DNA from 2 places in the Diaphorobacter limosus genome. Region 2 is predicted to be linked to the other one. Evidence: riboswitches for the same ligand, from Rfam matches in the RefSeq annotation. Region 2 holds a riboswitch; the other holds the start of a gene.
What was found. A riboswitch is a leader RNA that binds a small molecule or an ion and turns the genes downstream of it on or off. The one in region 2 is predicted to bind thiamine pyrophosphate.
Positions count from the first base shown of each region.

Region 1: linked by a shared signal. The riboswitch ahead of P4826_RS05130 (NAD(P)/FAD-dependent oxidoreductase) and the one ahead of thiC (phosphomethylpyrimidine synthase ThiC) in region 2 are both predicted to bind thiamine pyrophosphate.

Region 1 covers NZ_CP136921.1:1,040,385-1,048,352, forward strand. Annotated here, with positions in the region: gene P4826_RS05100 (3-hydroxyacyl-CoA dehydrogenase family protein) at 1-508, shown strand, start outside; gene P4826_RS05105 (hypothetical protein) at 624-812, shown strand; gene P4826_RS05110 (Bug family tripartite tricarboxylate transporter substrate binding protein) at 847-1,932, shown strand; gene P4826_RS05120 (IS1595 family transposase) at 2,202-3,164, opposite strand; gene thiD (bifunctional hydroxymethylpyrimidine kinase/phosphomethylpyrimidine kinase) at 3,271-4,110, opposite strand; TPP riboswitch at 4,189-4,292, shown strand; gene P4826_RS05130 (NAD(P)/FAD-dependent oxidoreductase) at 4,357-5,463, shown strand; gene thiS (sulfur carrier protein ThiS) at 5,460-5,657, shown strand; gene P4826_RS05140 (thiazole synthase) at 5,716-6,519, shown strand; gene P4826_RS05145 (thiamine phosphate synthase) at 6,522-7,445, shown strand; gene P4826_RS05150 (type IV pilus assembly protein FimV) at 7,453-7,968, opposite strand, start outside.
Region 2 covers NZ_CP136921.1:1,925,962-1,933,929, reverse strand. Annotated here, with positions in the region: gene P4826_RS09340 (IclR family transcriptional regulator) at 1-569, shown strand, start outside; gene lpxC (UDP-3-O-acyl-N-acetylglucosamine deacetylase) at 654-1,577, shown strand; gene P4826_RS09330 (hypothetical protein) at 1,588-1,761, shown strand; TPP riboswitch at 1,788-1,897, shown strand; gene thiC (phosphomethylpyrimidine synthase ThiC) at 1,976-3,850, shown strand; gene P4826_RS09320 (monooxygenase) at 4,014-4,334, opposite strand; gene ruvC (crossover junction endodeoxyribonuclease RuvC) at 4,459-5,007, opposite strand; gene P4826_RS09310 (hypothetical protein) at 5,049-5,909, opposite strand; gene mtgA (monofunctional biosynthetic peptidoglycan transglycosylase) at 5,906-6,622, opposite strand; gene aroE (shikimate dehydrogenase) at 6,794-7,636, opposite strand; gene P4826_RS09295 (energy transducer TonB) at 7,892-7,968, opposite strand, start outside.

The sequences.
Region 1 (7,968 bases), 890 kb from region 2:
GCACTGGTGGAACCCGCCGCACTTGGTGCCACTGGTTGAAGTAGTGCGCACCGCTTACACCAGCGAAGAAGTGTTCGAACAGACGTTCGCCTGGCTGGCTGCCGCTGGCAAGTGCCCGGTACGCGTGCAGCACGACGTGACGGGTTTCATCGGCAACCGGTTGCAGCACGCACTGTGGCGCGAGGCCATCGCTTTGGTCGAAGACGGCGTGTGCGATGCCGAGGCCATCGATCTGGTGGTCAAGAACAGCTTTGGCATGCGAATGCCGGTATTAGGGCCCATGGAAAACGCCGACCTGGTCGGTCTAGAACTGACGCGCGATGTGCACCGCGTGATGTTTCCGGATCTTAAGTGCGACAAAACCCCCTCGGCATTGCTCGGTCGCTTGATCGAGAAAGGAAGCACCGGCATGAAGGCCGGCCAAGGGCTGCGCGCCTGGACGCCCGAGCAGGCCCAAGAGGTGCACGCTCGACTGGCTGCGCACCTCATCCGCATGACCCGCGATTGATCTCTCGGTGCTTAGTTGCGCCAGAACGAACGAATAAACGTGGAGACACCCATGCTGCAAGGTAAATCTACCCTGGTCACCGGCTCGACCAGCGCCATCGGCGCCGGCACTGCAAATGCTCCCGCTGGCCATGGCGGCGCGCAACAGTGGCGATCTCGTGATCGTGCAAGCAGAGCGCATTGCGACGCAAGGAGCGCTAAACCCGCGCAAGGTCAAGATCTCCGGCGTCCTGGTCGACTGCGTCGTCGTGGATCAGACGGAACACCACGAGCAAACGTTCGGCACGTTCTACAGCGCGGCCTGAGGCGCGAAACAGGAGACAACTATCGATCCCATGCATGCCCGAATCAATCAATGGCGTTGACCTCGGGGTCAGCGTCGTCCTGCATCCACCGCTCTGCCAATTTTCACCTTTAGAGAGACATCCCAAAATGACTTCAGCAACCCGACGTGACATCTTGAAAGCTGCTGCGGCAGGCACTTTCCTGTCGACACTCGCATCGCCGTACGCCATGGCACTGGCCTCAGCCTGGCCAACGCGAGCGGTCAACCTGGTCGTGGGGTACCCCCCGGGCGGCCTGACCGATGCCGGCGCGCGCTTCATCAGCAACGGAATGACGAAATCGCTGGGACAGCCGGTGATCGTTGACAACAAGCCCGGAGCATCCGGTAACGTGGCTGCCAATGAAGTCCTGCGCACGCCAGGTGGGCTCAAGCTGTTGGTTGCCAATCCAAGTCTAACCATCAATCCCCACACCTTTTCTGCCCCGTCGCCAGATCCCACTGCGTTCACACCGATCGGACTGATACTGGAGTCGCAGTACATACTTTGCGTCCATCCATCCGCGCCTACCAAGAACTTGGCGGAGTTCGTTGCTTGGGCAAAAGCAGAGAGCAACAAGGGATTCAGCTACGCGACGGCCGGCGCCGGCGGCAACACCCATCTGATGATGGAGTACTTCCGAGAGCGGATGGGTTTGCCCAAACTCAGCCCGGTGCCGTACAAGGGCAGTGCCCCTGCGATTCAAGACGTTGTGGGGGGGCAAGTGCCATGCTTGCTTGATGCAGCGTCGCTCCTGATCCCGTTTATTGCAACAGGGAAGCTGCGTCCCATCCTTGTGACAGGCAGCACACGCCATCCTGCACTGCCTGATGTGCCGACGGCGACCGAATTGGGCATCAAGGATTTCAACATGACGGCCTTTATCGGCCTGTGGGGCCCACCGAACCTTCCCGCTGACATCGTGCAGAAGGTCAATACCGCGATGAACTTTGCGTTGGCCGATCCGGCGATCAGAGACACGATCACCAAAAACGGGGATTCTGTGGGAGGAGGCACACCTGAACGGCTCGACACAATCACCAAAGCGAACTACAAGCTTTGGGGAGAAGTCGCGAAGCGAAACAACATTCGTTCGGAGTAGGCCGCGTAGGCGGCCAGAACTGTAACTTCAGCCCACCACAGCCGCTTGAAGGCCTGGATGCGTCCGTTCAAAGGGGTGGCGGCCAAATACTTGGATTCCTCCCTGGGCTGGTTCAGAACAATCCACCGTGCTCTCCACATCGTGACCAAGCCTGCTGCCCTGCGGGTTATGGACATTGGGAGCCAATCAATAGATATCGCTACTTGAGCCACTATTTTTATAGCTGCTTGCGCTTGCCAGACAATCGCTGCAGCCTTAAAAATACCTGATTAGGTACATACCCCACACACACGCAACGAGCGCAGAGGCTGGGGTTTTGTAACCGTGACGGCCCGCAGGAGCCTGGGAATCATGGCGGGCATGTCAAAGCGCCGATTGAAGCGGTACGCGAACTCGGCCAGGTAGCGAGCGGCGTACCTGGCATGGTCAAACGAGTGCAGCGTACCCGTCAGACTGGTCTTGAGATTGCCCAGCAAGGTGTTGACCCAGCGCAGCTGCGGTGTTCTGGCGCCTTGTCTGCCCCCGCCGGTGACGTGGCGTTCATGCGTAGCTGCCGCCTGCACCACTTGTGCAAAGGCCCATGTGACATCGCTGACCACATGGCAAACAGGGGCCAGATGGCCTTGGGCCCAGGGGGCCATGTCTGCGTTGGTGAAATCCACCACCGGTGTCAGGCGCATGCACAAAGGATGCCCGTCATCGCTGGTTTGTATGGCAGCAACAAAGGCTGTTTTGTTGGCCGCCTTGCGCCCGCCGTTGATGTGCCCCTCGCGTTCGCCGCCCAAGTAAGCGTCGTCGATTTCCACACGGCCTTGCAAAGGGCGCGATTCTTCGCGCAGCAGCATGGTCTGCATCAGCTTGTGCTTGAGCAGCCAGGCAGTTCGGTAGGACACGCCGATCTGGCGGCTCAGCGCCAGGGCACTGAGGGTGTTTTTGTTCTGCGTCAGCAGGTACATGGCCTGGAACCACTTGGTCAGTGGCACTTTGGTGTGCTCCATGACGGTGCCCGCAATGCTGGAGCTTTGGTAGCCGCAGACAAAGCATTCCCACAGCAGGCGCCCATGGCCGTTGCGTGTATGGAAAAACCGTTTGCAGCCGCCGTGCGCGCAGCGCCAGCCCCGCGGCCAGCGTGCTGCCACCACAGCAGCTTCGCATTGGGCCTCACTGCCGTAGCAGTCATGAAACTGCGCCCACGACAGACCATGCTGGAATTGGATGACGTTCTGGGACATCACACACCTCCTGCTGCCTCGCAATCGAGCAAAACGCTCTTGCTGGTTTGATGCCCAGAGCGAGCAGTGGTTCGTCTGAAATATGTGCCTAATCAGGTAAAAATACCTACAAAATGACCTGCTCCACCGGCGCATAGCCATGGTTCAGCGGCCCATGGCCCCGGCCCGTGTGCACCGCGGCGCCTGCGGCGATGGCGCCCAGGATGTAGCCGCGCGCCGCCTGCACGGCGGCCACCAGATCCAGGCCCAGCGCCAGCTGCGCCGCGATCGCCGACGACAGCGTGCAGCCCGTGCCGTGGCCGTTATGCGTCGCAATGCGCGCCGAAGCCAGGCGATGGTGCTCGCCCCCGGGCAGGGCCAGCAGGTCCACCACGCGCTCGCCCCGCAGGTGACCGCCCTTGAGCAGCACGGCGCGCGCGCCCAGGGCCAGCAGCTCATCCGCCGCCGCATCCAGCTCGTCCTCGCGCGTGATCTGGCGCCCCAGCAGCCAGCCGCCCTCGTCCAGGTTGGGTGTGACCAGCGCGGCCAGCGGAAACAGCTCGCGCACCAGCTGGCCCACGGTTTCCTCGGCAATCAGTCGGTCGCCGCTGGTGGCCACCATCACCGGGTCCAGCACCACATTGGGCAGCTGGTGGCGGCGTATGGCATCGGCCACCACCTGCACCACCTCGGGCGCGTGCAGCATGCCGATCTTCACGGCATCGACGCCTATGTCCTCGACCACGGCATCGATCTGCGCACGCAGGATGTCCGGGGGCACGCCGTGGATGGCGCGCACCCCCTGGGTGTTCTGCGCCGTGATGGCGGTGATGGCCGTCATGCCATAGCAGCCAAGCGCACTGAAGGTCTTGAGGTCGGCCTGAATGCCTGCGCCGCCACCGCTGTCGGAGCCAGCGATGGACAGCACGCGCGCATAACGCGGCGCCGGGGTGTTGGAGTGGTTCATGGCAAAAATTATGGCGGATGCAAGCTCTGTCCCAGGTCAATCCCATGGGCTTGCCTTCTGTGCTGTAATCCCGGCTCACGGACGAAACAGGGGTGTCCCGGCCCAACCAGGCTGGCGACTGAGAAACACCCTCCGCACCCGATCCAGGTCATGCTGGCGTGGGGAGTTTTCAACCACCAGGGCCACGCCGCCCTTGGCGCCTGTTTTGTCCCCCCACGGTTTTGATTGGATAGCGGACAAAACACCATGCAGCCACTGCTTTCTCCCTCTTCGTCGGTCACCATCCTGGGCGCGGGCCTGCTGGGCAGCCTGCTGGCCACCAGCCTGGCGCGCCAGGGCCACCGCGTGCAGGTTTTCGAGGCCGGCGGCCCCGACGGCGTGGGATCGGCCGCCTATGTGGCCGCGGCCATGGTGGCGCCTCTGGCCGAATCGGTGGTGGCCGAGGCCAGCATCGTGCGCATGGGCCAGCATGCACTCGCGCGCTGGCCGGAACTGATCGCGCCGCTGCCCGCGCCGGTGTACTGGCAGCAAAACGGCACGCTCATCGTCTGGCACCGCCAGGACGCGGGCGACGCGGCGCGCCTGCGCGGCCTGTTCGAGCATCGCCAGGCCGAGGTTGCCGGCCTGCCCGCCATGCAGCCCCTTGATGCCGCAGGTGTTGCCGCCGCCGACCCGGCCCTGGCCGGCCGCTTTTCCCAGGGCCTGCTGCTGCCGGGCGAGGGGCAGATCGACAACCGCCAGCTGTTTGCCGCGCTGGCCCAGGACATGCAGCAGCTGGGTGTGGCGGTGCATTACGACAGCCCACGCGAGCTGGGCGACTTCCGCCCCGGCGAGGCGGGCCAGAGCGACTGGCTTATCGACTGCCGTGGCCTGGGCGCACGCCAGCAATGGCAGGCGCTGCGCGGCGTACGCGGCGAGGTGGTGCGCATCCACGCGCCCGAGGTGACGCTGGCGCGGCCCACGCGCCTGGTCCACCCACGCTACTCGATCTATGTGGCGCCCAAGGAAAACCATGTGTTCGTCATCGGCGCCACCGAGATCGAGTCCGACGACCGCTCCGGCATGAGCGTGCGCTCGGCCCTGGAGCTGCTCTCGGCCGCCTACACCATCCACAGCGGCTTTGCCGAGGCGCGCATCCTGGAGCTGAGCACGCAGTGCCGCCCCACCCTGCCCGACAACCTGCCCGGGATCCGCATGCCGCGGCCGCGCGTCCTGCAGATCAACGGCATGTACCGCCACGGCTTCATGCAGGCGCCCGCGCTGCACGACGTGGCGCTGCAATGGCTGAACCAGGGACAATCGCCGCTGGCCGCCCAATTCGACCTGGCCCTGCAGGGGACCGCTGTTACATGAAGATTTTGCTGAACCAACAATCCACCGATCTGCCGGCGCAGGCCAGCGTACAGGACGCGCTCGCCCTGCTGGCACCGCGCCCGCCCTTTGCCGTGGCCGTGAACACGGTGTTCGTGCCCAAGGCGCAATACCCCAGCCACCTGTTGCAGGACGGTGACCGGGTAGAGGTGATTGCTCCCGTCACTGGTGGTTAAAACTGCCTCTAACGCCCATCAAACAAGCGCCAGCAGCTATCAATACAGGATTGAAAACATGACTACAGACCCCCTTGTCCTCTACGGCCAGAGCTTTGCCAGCCGCCTGCTGCTTGGCACGGCGCGCTACCCTTCGCCGGCCGTGCTGCAAGCGGCCGTGCAGCGCGCGCGGCCGGCCATGGTCACGGCATCGCTGCGCCGCCAGGGCATCAACGCCACCAACGCCGGCAACAGCTTCTGGGAGCTGCTCAAAAGCCTGGCCGTGCCGGTGTTGCCCAACACGGCTGGCTGCCACAGCGTGCAGGAGGCCGTGACCACGGCGCAGATGGCGCGCGAGGTCTTCGACACGCCCTGGATCAAGCTGGAGGTGATCGGCGACGACTACACCCTGCAGCCCGACACCCAGCAAACCGTGGAGGCTGCCGCCATCCTCATCAAGGACGGTTTTCAGGTACTGCCCTACTGCACCGAAGATCTGGTGCAATGCCAGCGCCTGATCGACGTGGGCTGCCAGGCCGTCATGCCCTGGGCCGCCCCGATCGGCACGGGCCGCGGCCCCATGAACCCCTACGCCCTGCAGCTGCTGCGCGAGCGCCTGAACGTGCCGCTGCTGGTGGACGCCGGCCTGGGCCTGCCCTCGCACGCCGCCCAGGTCATGGAATGGGGTTTTGACGGCGTGCTGCTGAACACGGCCGTGGCCCTGTCGCAAGACCCCGTGGCCATGGCCGGCGCCTTTGCCGACGCCGTGGCCGCCGGCCGCGCCGCGCGCCTGGCCGGTGCCATGGAGCAGCACAGCAGTGCCCAGCCCAGCACACCGGTGCTGGGCACGCCGTTCTGGCACCACGACAAGGCGCAGGCCTGAACATGAGCAACACCGTCCCCCTGCCGCCCGCCACCGAGATGCAGCAGGCCATCCTGCAGCACCACGGCGCGGCCTTCGCCGACTTTCCCGCACAACCCGCGCCCGCACCCGAGTCCGACGAGCCGGTCTACCGCGCCGCGCTGGCCGCCTGCAGCGCCCTGGGCTTCATCGCCCAGGATGCCAGCTGCCTGGCGCGCGCCTGGGCCGCACAGACGCGCCGCCTGGGGTTTTTCGATGCCGCACATTGGCCTGACGAACCTGCGGACTTTGGCCTGCAGCCACGCCCGCACGCCCAGCCCTTTGCCCCCTGCCCCCAGGCCCTTGGCCTGTACGCGGTGCTGCCCGATGCCGCCTGGGTCGGCCGCATGGCGCGCGCCGGCGTGCCCACGGTGCAGCTGCGCTACAAGAGCGACGACAGCGCGGCGATCGCCCGCGAGGTGCAGGCCGCCGTCCAGGCCGTGCAGGGCACCGATGCACTGCTGTTCATCAACGACCATTGGCGCGAGGCGATGGCCGCCGGCGCCTATGGCGCGCACCTGGGCCAGGAGGATCTGGACGCACTCACGCGCGAAGAATTGGATGAGCTGCGCGCCAGCGGCCTGCGCCTGGGCGTCAGCACCCACGGCTACGCCGAGATGCTGCGCGCCGACGCCGCCAGCCCCAGCTACATCGCCATGGGCGCGGTGTTCCCGACCACGCTGAAGAAAATGGCCACCGTGCCCCAGGGCGTGGCACGCCTGGCGGCCTATGCGCGCCTCATGCGCGGCTATCCGCAGGTGGCCATTGGCGGCATCGGTCTGGAACAGTTTGGCCAGGTGCGGGCCACGGCCGTAGGCTCCATCGCCGTGGTGCGGGCCCTGGTGAACGCCGAACAGCCCGAGGCTGCCGCCGGCCGGCTGATGCACGCTCTGCGGGCCGGGTTGTAACGCGCGGTCAGAAGCGCTTTTTGTCCATCTGATCCAGCTCGAAACGCAGTTCGAGCTTGTCGTCCTCCATGCCGAAACCCACGCCCTGCATTCGGGTGACGGCGGTAGTGGGGTGATCGTCGAATGCGATATCCGGCTGGCAGGTCTGCGACAAGTCCACGTCCAGCATGGGGCGTGGCGCCGGCTCGGGGGTCAGCACATCGTAGCCCGAAGGCATGAGCGACAGGTCTCCAGCGATCGAGTCCAGCGAACGCTCGGGCGGCAGGCTCACCTTGTTGGCCCTGGGCGTGGTGCGCGCACGCGGCGCCGGCGCGCCGCGCAGATGCGCGGGCGTGGTCTGCGCAATGGCCAGCAGCAGCAGCAGGTCATCGAAGGCGGTCAGGTCGAAACGCTCGTCGTCAGCCCCCTCGCCGCGGCGGAACAGCAGGCCGTCGAGCACGCCCATGACCTCGGGCGATGACCACAGTGCCTCGATTTCCGCCAGGGCCTCGGGGTAGTCCTCCAATGCCTGGCCCGCATGGTG
Region 2 (7,968 bases):
GCTATCGGCTAGGTGTGGAGGCCATGTTCACCGGCATGGCGGCCATGACAAAACCACCCATCTTCGAGGCGTGCCGCCCGGCGATGAAACGTATAGCCAGTCGCACTGGAGATTCGGTATTTCTCATCGTCCGCATCGGCGATTTTGCGCATTGCCTGCATGTGGAAGTAGGCGACCACCCATTGCACGCACATAGTCTGATGACGGGCCAGATCCGCCTGTTGGGGCAGGGCACGGCCAGCCTGGCGCTTGCCGCCACCCTGCGCGACAAAGAACTCGAGCAGATATACCAACGCCGCAGTCTTGACTACGAGGCGGCAGGAATCTCAGAGGAGCGCTTGCGGCAGATGGTGGTGCATACGCGGAGACTGCGCCGCTCCGAGACCGTGAACCTGCTTACGACAGGTGCGATCGGCGTTGGTGTCGCCATCTGTGTGCAAGCCAACCATGTTGCAGCCATCAGCGTGGCGAGCCATGCCTCCAAGATGACGGCCCAGCACAAAGCGGCCGTGCTCAAGCTGCTGGAAGAAGAGCTGGTGAGTCCGCAGGTGGTTTTATTCAAGTACTGAAATTCAAGCACTCAAGTCAAGCATCGAGGGGAAAGCCCCAAGGCGGCAGCAAGACTGAGGAGCGCCGACTAAAATCGCAAGGTTATGCTCCAGCAACGCACCATCAAGACCCTGACCCGTGCCGTCGGCGTGGGTCTGCACAGCGGCCAGCGGGTCGAGCTGACGTTGCGCCCGGCTCAAGCAGACACGGGCATCGTGTTCCGCCGCGTCGATCTGCCCGAGCCGGTGGACATTGCCATCAACGCCCAGGCGGTGGTGGATACGCGCATGGCTTCCACCATCGGCGCGGGCGGGGCCAAGGTGCATACCGTGGAGCATTTGATGTCGGCCTGCGCCGGCCTGGGGCTGGACAACCTGTACATCGACATCACGGCCGAGGAGGTGCCCATCCTCGATGGCTCCTCGGCCTCGTTCGTGTTCCTGCTGCAAAGCGCCGGCGTGGAGCTGCAGAACGCGCCCAAGCGCTTCATCCGCGTCAAGCGCGCGGTGGAGGTGCGCGAGGGCCAGGGCGACCAGCTGAAATGGGCTCGCCTGGAGCCCTACCACGGCTTCAAGCTGCGCTTCGAGATCGACTTTGCCCATCCGGCGGTCGATTCCACCGGGCAGTGCGTGGAGTTTGATCTGGGTAGCGGCAACTACGCCCGCGACATCGCGCGCGCGCGCACCTTCGGCTTCACCAAGGACGTGGAGATGCTGCGCTCCAGTGGCCTGGCGCTGGGCGGTGGGCTGGACAACGCCATCGTCATGGACGACTACAAGGTGCTGAACGCCGACGGCCTGCGCTACGACGCCGAGTTCGCCCGGCACAAGATCCTGGACGCAATGGGCGACCTGTACCTGGTGGGTAAGCCGCTGCTGGCGGCCTACAGCGCGTTTCGCAGCGGCCACGGCATGAACAATCAGCTGCTGCGCGCGCTGCTGGCGCAGGAAGACGCCTGGGAGATCGTCAGCTTTGACAGCGAGCGCCAGGCACCCGCGGGCTTTGCCCAGCCGGCGCGCGCCTGGTGAGTCGCCGGCCATGCTGATCATGCGCTGGGCCGTGATGCTGCTGCTGCTCGCGGCTGGCGTCGCATTCGCTTATTTCGCCGCCACGGGCCAGCAGCGCTACAAGCGCTTCGGGCTGGTGATCATCAAGTGGATCGCCATCGCGGCGGCCATGTTCTTCCTGGTGTTGATACTGGAACGCATATAGTGCGCGGCGCGCCAGGCCGTATACTGCGCCTTGCTCCGGGGTGCACGTTTGGGCGTGCTGAGATGGTGGGCCAACCCGCCAAAACCGCGAACTTGATCTGGTTAGTACCAGCGTAAGAAGAGCTGCAGTGGGATGGGGGAGTGCGCCGTAGAGCGCGCCTTCGTCCCGCCGATTGCGGAGCATTCCATCCCCCAGCCTTTGAGGAATGCCCGCCATGAACGCCCCTGACAGCTTCGCCACCTTGCTCGCCCGCACGCGCGAGTCCTTTCCCGCCTCCACCAAGTCCTTCATCACCGGCAGCCGCGCGGATCTGCGTGTGCCGGTGCGCGACATTGCCCTCACCAACGGCGAGGTCGTCAGCGTCTATGACACCTCCGGCCCCTACACCGACCCCGCCGCCATCATCGACGTGAAGCAGGGCCTGCAAAGCGTGCGCGGCGCCTGGATTGCCGAGCGCGGCGACACCGAGCGGTATGAGGGCCGCAAACCCGTGGCGCTGGACGATGGCAGCAAGAGCGAGGACGCCGCCCGCCTGGCCCAGCTGCGCCAAGAGGCCGCGGCCCTGCAACGCCAGCCCCTGCGCGCCAAGGCCGGCGCCAACGTCACGCAGATGCACTACGCGAAGAAGGGCATCATCACTCCCGAGATGGAATACGTGGCGCTGCGCGAAAACGGCAAGCGCGAGTGGATGGCGCAGTACATGGCAGACGCCGCGCGCGAAAAGCGCCTGGCCGGCAACCCCATGGGCGCGCTGATCCCGAAGATCATCACCCCCGAATTCGTGCGCGACGAGGTGGCGCGGGGCCGCGCCATCATCCCGGCCAACATCAACCACCCCGAGGTGGAGCCGATGGCCATTGGCCGCAACTTCCTCGTCAAGATCAACGCCAACATCGGCAATTCCGCCGTCACGTCCAGCATCGAGGAAGAGGTGGAAAAACTGGTCTGGGCCATTCGCTGGGGCGCAGACAACGTGATGGATCTCTCGACCGGCAAGAACATCCACACCACGCGCGACTGGATCGTGCGCAACTCGCCCGTGCCGATCGGCACCGTGCCCATCTACCAGGCGCTGGAAAAGGTGGGCGGCATTGCCGAAGACCTGAGCTGGGAAATCTTCCGCGACACGCTGATCGAGCAGGCCGAGCAGGGCGTGGACTACTTCACCATCCACGCGGGCGTGCGCCTGGCCTATATCCACCTGACGGCGCAGCGGCGCACCGGCATCGTCTCGCGCGGCGGCTCCATCATGGCCAAGTGGTGCATGGCGCACCACCGCGAGAGCTTCCTCTACACGCACTTCGAGGACATCTGCGACATCATGAAGGCGTACGACGTGTCGTTCAGCCTGGGCGACGGCCTGCGCCCCGGCTGCGCCAGCGACGCCAATGACGAGGCGCAGTTTGCCGAGCTGCACACCCTGGGCGAGCTGACGCAAATCGCCTGGAAGCACGACGTGCAGACCATGATCGAAGGCCCCGGCCATGTGCCCATGCACATGATCCAGGCCAACATGACGGAGCAGCTGAAAACCTGCCACGAGGCGCCGTTCTACACCCTCGGCCCCTTGACCATCGACATCGCCCCCGGCTACGACCACATCGCCAGTGCCATTGGTGCCGCCATGATCGGCTGGATGGGCACGGCCATGCTGTGCTACGTGACGCCCAAGGAGCACCTGGGCCTGCCCGACCGCGACGACGTCAAGCAGGGCATCATCGCCTACAAGATCGCCGCGCATGCCGCCGACGTTGCCAAGGGCCACCCGGGGGCGCGCGCGCGTGACGATGCGCTTAGCCAGGCGCGCTTCGACTTCCGCTGGCAAGACCAGTTCAACCTGGGTCTGGACCCTGAAACCGCGCAGGAATACCACGACGAAACATTACCGAAGGACGCCGCCAAGGTGGCGCATTTCTGCAGCATGTGCGGGCCCAAGTTCTGCTCCATGAAGATCACGCAAGAGGTGCGCGAATTTGCCGCCGCCAAGGGCGTGGCCGAGGGCGACGCGCTGGCCCAGGGCATGGCGCAAAAGGCCGAGGAATTCAACCGCGCGGGCGGGGAGTTCTACATTCCTATCCAGCCGGTGTGATACCGACACTTCCCCTCTGGGTATGGGTGCCTACATATTTCAGTAGCGCAAAACGCTGATTTGACGCGGGTCTCAACTCCCTCTCCCCCTTGGGGGAGAGGGTAGGGGTGAGGGAGAAGCAGCCTCGAGGCTGCGCACATCCTCAGGGGGGAGGGAGAGCTCGTCAACCCTCGGCCACCGGCTGGCCGTTGACCCGCGTCTGCCCGGCCTTGTTGTACACCGTCAGGTTGGCCTCGTACCAGGTCAGCGTGGGGCGCGCGCCGAACAGGGTGGTGTACTCCTGCAGCTTGGCCTCGGTAAACCAGGCCTCGGCTGCGGCGCGGCTTTCCCATACGTACAGGCCGCCGGCGCCATGCTCGTTGCGCACGTAGTCCTTGCTGATCAGGCCTATTGAGCCGAGCTTGCGGAACTTGGGCGCCGACTGTTTGGCGATCTGATCTGGATGAACTGCTCTTCGGTGGGAGCGGGCAGGGCGAAGTGCCACAGGACGACGCAGGGGGCCATGGCGTGGGACTCCAAAAAGGCTAAGGGGAAATCATTGTAGGCAGCGCCAGCACTCCCCGGACAAGGGCCCAAGCCGCCAGGCGAAGGTGGCAACTGACGCGGTTTCAGTAACTGCGCCCGCCCTTGTACATGGCGTGCTGGCGCCGCGAGAGTTGCGTCACCTGCCCCACGCGCGCCATGGCCGTGCCGGCGTGGGCATGGGTAATGGCCAGCCCCAGCGCATCGGCCGCGTCGGTGCCCGGCAGGCCGGGCAGGGTGAGCAGGCGGCGCACCATCTCCTGCACCTGCGACTTCGCCGCGCGGCCGTGGCCGACCACGGCCTTCTTCATCTGCAGGGCCGTGTATTCGGCCACGGGCAGGTCGGCGTTGACCAGCGCAGTGAGCGCCGCGCCGCGCGCCTGGCCCAGCAGCAGGGTGGACTGGGGGTTGACGTTGACGAACACGATCTCCACCGCCGCCACATCGGGCCGGTAGCGCGCGGCGACCTCGGTGATGCCGTCGAACAGCAGCTTGAGCCGCCCCGGCAGGTCGCCCAGCGCGAGGCCCGTGGTGCGTATGGTGCCGCTGGCCACGTAGGCCAGGCGCTGGCCCTCGACGTCCACCACGCCGAAGCCGGTGGTCTGCAGGCCGGGGTCGATGCCGAGGATTCTCATTGCTATTAAAAATAGAGCTGTTGGGGCTTTATGTACAAACGTCAGGAGGCAAATTGAATCAAAGTAACCTGCCCTGGGCCATAGACCCGCGCAGGCCAAGGTTGGGCATCGGCGTCGAGCATGAGCAGTCGGACAGGGTGGTGGTATTCCGCCTTTGCCGCAGCCAGAGTCTGCAGCGTCTGCGCCAGACTGTCGCCCCGCAGCGTGCTGGCGATGATCAGCGTAGGCCGGCGCGGCCTGAAGCGTGCCAGCCGATCTGGTGCCGCGGGGTCTGGCGCGAGGTAGCCGCAGTCCCAGGGCTGGCGCGGGTGCCGCTTGCGCCACCACCTTAGCTCGTGCCACTTCACGGCGAGTTTGAGCTGCCAGCCCTTGAGCCTTGAAGCCGCGGACAGCGCGGCGAGTTCATCGTCTCGGTCGAGATGCCGCGCAAAGGCCGCGGCCAGGTGGGATGCGCCATCACAGTCCCGTCCCGCCATGACGGCCAGGCCGAGGCGCTCGGGTATATCGGGCAGCCGCCAGGGGTGCCAGAACGGCTTGCGCCCGTCCCCTGTGCCTGCCTGGCACCAGGATTCAAGGGCCGCCCACGCGCGCTGCTGTGCCGCATCCAGCGTTGGTGCCTGCCGCAATCCCGGTTCCGCGGCAGGGGGCGGCTGCAGCGCTTGGTCGTCATAACGGGCGATCAGGGTGGGGCCGATGCGTGCGCCCGCCCAAAGACATGGAACGAAAAGCAGGGATGCGTACACGGCCGCATTGCGCCAAGGGGCGGGCAATATGGCGGCCAGTAGCGCGCCCAGTAGCAGCGCGGGCGGCAGCGCCACGGCGAGGGCGGCCACCCAGTTGCGCAGGCGAGCGTCGCCGTGGCGGGTTTCGATGGCCAGGGGCATCTTTGGACCCGTGCTCATGGCAATTCGGCGCTTGCCATGCGCGCCATGATGGTGCGCGTGCGCCCCGCCAGATACGCCGAATTCGGCGTTTTCTCAAAGCGCTTGGGTGCCGGCAGCATCACGGCCAGGCGGGCGGCCTCGGGGGCGGTGAGCTGGCGCGCGCTCTTTCGGTAGTAATGCTGGGCGGCGGCCTCGGCGCCGAAGATGCCGGCGCCCCATTCCACGTTGTTCAGGTAGATCTCCAGGATGCGCTGCTTGGATAGAAATTGCTCCAGCGCCAGCGTGAGCACGAATTCCTGGCCCTTGCGCACCAGGTTGCGTTCGCCCGACAGCAACAAGTTCTTGGCCAGCTGCTGGGTGATGGTGGAGCCGCCACGGATTTTGGGTGCGCGGGCGTTGGGCCGGGCGGCGGCCTGGGCCTCGGCGCGGGCGTTGCGCTCCCAGGCCTTTTCTATGGCGTCCCATTCCACACCGTCGTGGTTGACGAAGTTGTCGTCCTCGGAGGCGATCACGGCGCGCTTCAGGTGGTCGGAGATCTGCGCGTAGGGCAGCCATTGCTGGCGCCAGTGCAGGCCGCCGTCCTGGCGCAGCTGCGCCCAGGCCTCGGAGCGCTGGAAGCTGGTGGATTCGGGGTCAAGCCAGGCCATGGCGGCGATGCGCGCCACGAAGAACAGCTGCAGCGCCACAAAGGCCAGCAGCACCAGGGCGATCCAGCGCAGCACGCCCCGCATTTCAGTAATCCACGGCGCTGCGCAGTACCCGCTGCCCATGCAACTGGCGCAACCCAGGCTGGGGCAGCCGAGCAAGGGCCGCCCCGCAGCGAGGGCTGCGTCCCCCTTCCCGCAGCGCGCAGCGGTGCGAGAGAAGGGGGAAGCGGCGCAGCCGCACAGGGGGTTGTTGCTTCATTTTGCGATGGCCGCGCGCAGCTCTTGCAGCACCTGGGCGGCGGGCGGGCGCTGGCCGCGCCAGAGCTGGAAGGCCTCGGCCGCCTGTTCCACCAGCATTCCCAGGCCGTCGCGCGCCTGGGCGCCGTGCTGGGTCGCCCAGTCCAGAAAGCCCTGGGCGGCGGGGCCATACATCATGTCGTAGGCCAGGCTGCCGGCGCGCAGCACGCTGGCGGGCACGGGCACGGCGCCGCCGGCCAGGCTGCTGGCCGTGGCGTTGATGATGACATCAAAATCGGCCTCCGGCGCTTGTATATCAAGCGCAAGTAGCTCTGTTTTGTGCAGCACTGCCAGCGCCGTGTGGCTGGCCACCAGGGCCTGGGCGCGCGCGCTCGTGCGGTTCACGACGGCAATGCGCCGGGGCTGGCGTTCGATCAGCGGCGCCAGCGCGCCGGCGGCGGCGCCGCCCGCGCCGACCAGCAGCAGGTCGCGCCCGGCCAGCGCCACGCCGGCATTGCGCTCTATGTCGGCCACCAGGCCCAGGCCATCGGTGTTGTCGGCGTGGATCTGGCCGTTGGCAAAGACCAGGGTGTTGGCCGCGCCGGCCAGTTGCACGCGCGCGCTGCGCGTGTCGGCAAGGTCTGCGGCCTGCAGCTTGAAGGGCACGGTGATGTTGCAGCCGCGCCCGCCGGCGGCGGCAAAGTCGCGCAGCGCCTGGGCAAAGCCGTCCAGCGCCACCAGGCGGCGTTCGTAGTGCAGCTGCTGGCCCGTCAGCTCGGCAAAGCGCGCGTGTATCCAGGGCGAGCGGCTGTGGGCGATGGGGTTGCCCATCACGCAGTACAGGTCGGGGGTGGTGCTCATCGGTATTAGTTTCTCATCGCACTTTGCGTAACCCGCTACGCATGAAACTGGCGCCACCCAAGCCAGGGCCGCCGCGCAAGGGCCACCCCGCCGCGCTGGCGGCGTCCCCCTGCCCGCATTGCGCAGCAATGCGAGAGCGGGGGCTGAGGGCCGCGGCTCCAAGCCTGCCTGCGCAGGCTTGGACGGCCCCGAAGGGCTGCCGCCTCTGGCGGCTGCACGGAGCGGCGTAGCCGCACAGGGGGGTGTTGTTTCACTTTAGCGCACGGCGGTTTCCAGGGTCTGGTCGTGCGTGAACTTGAAGCGCGAGACCACGGCGATCTGGTCGGCCTTGG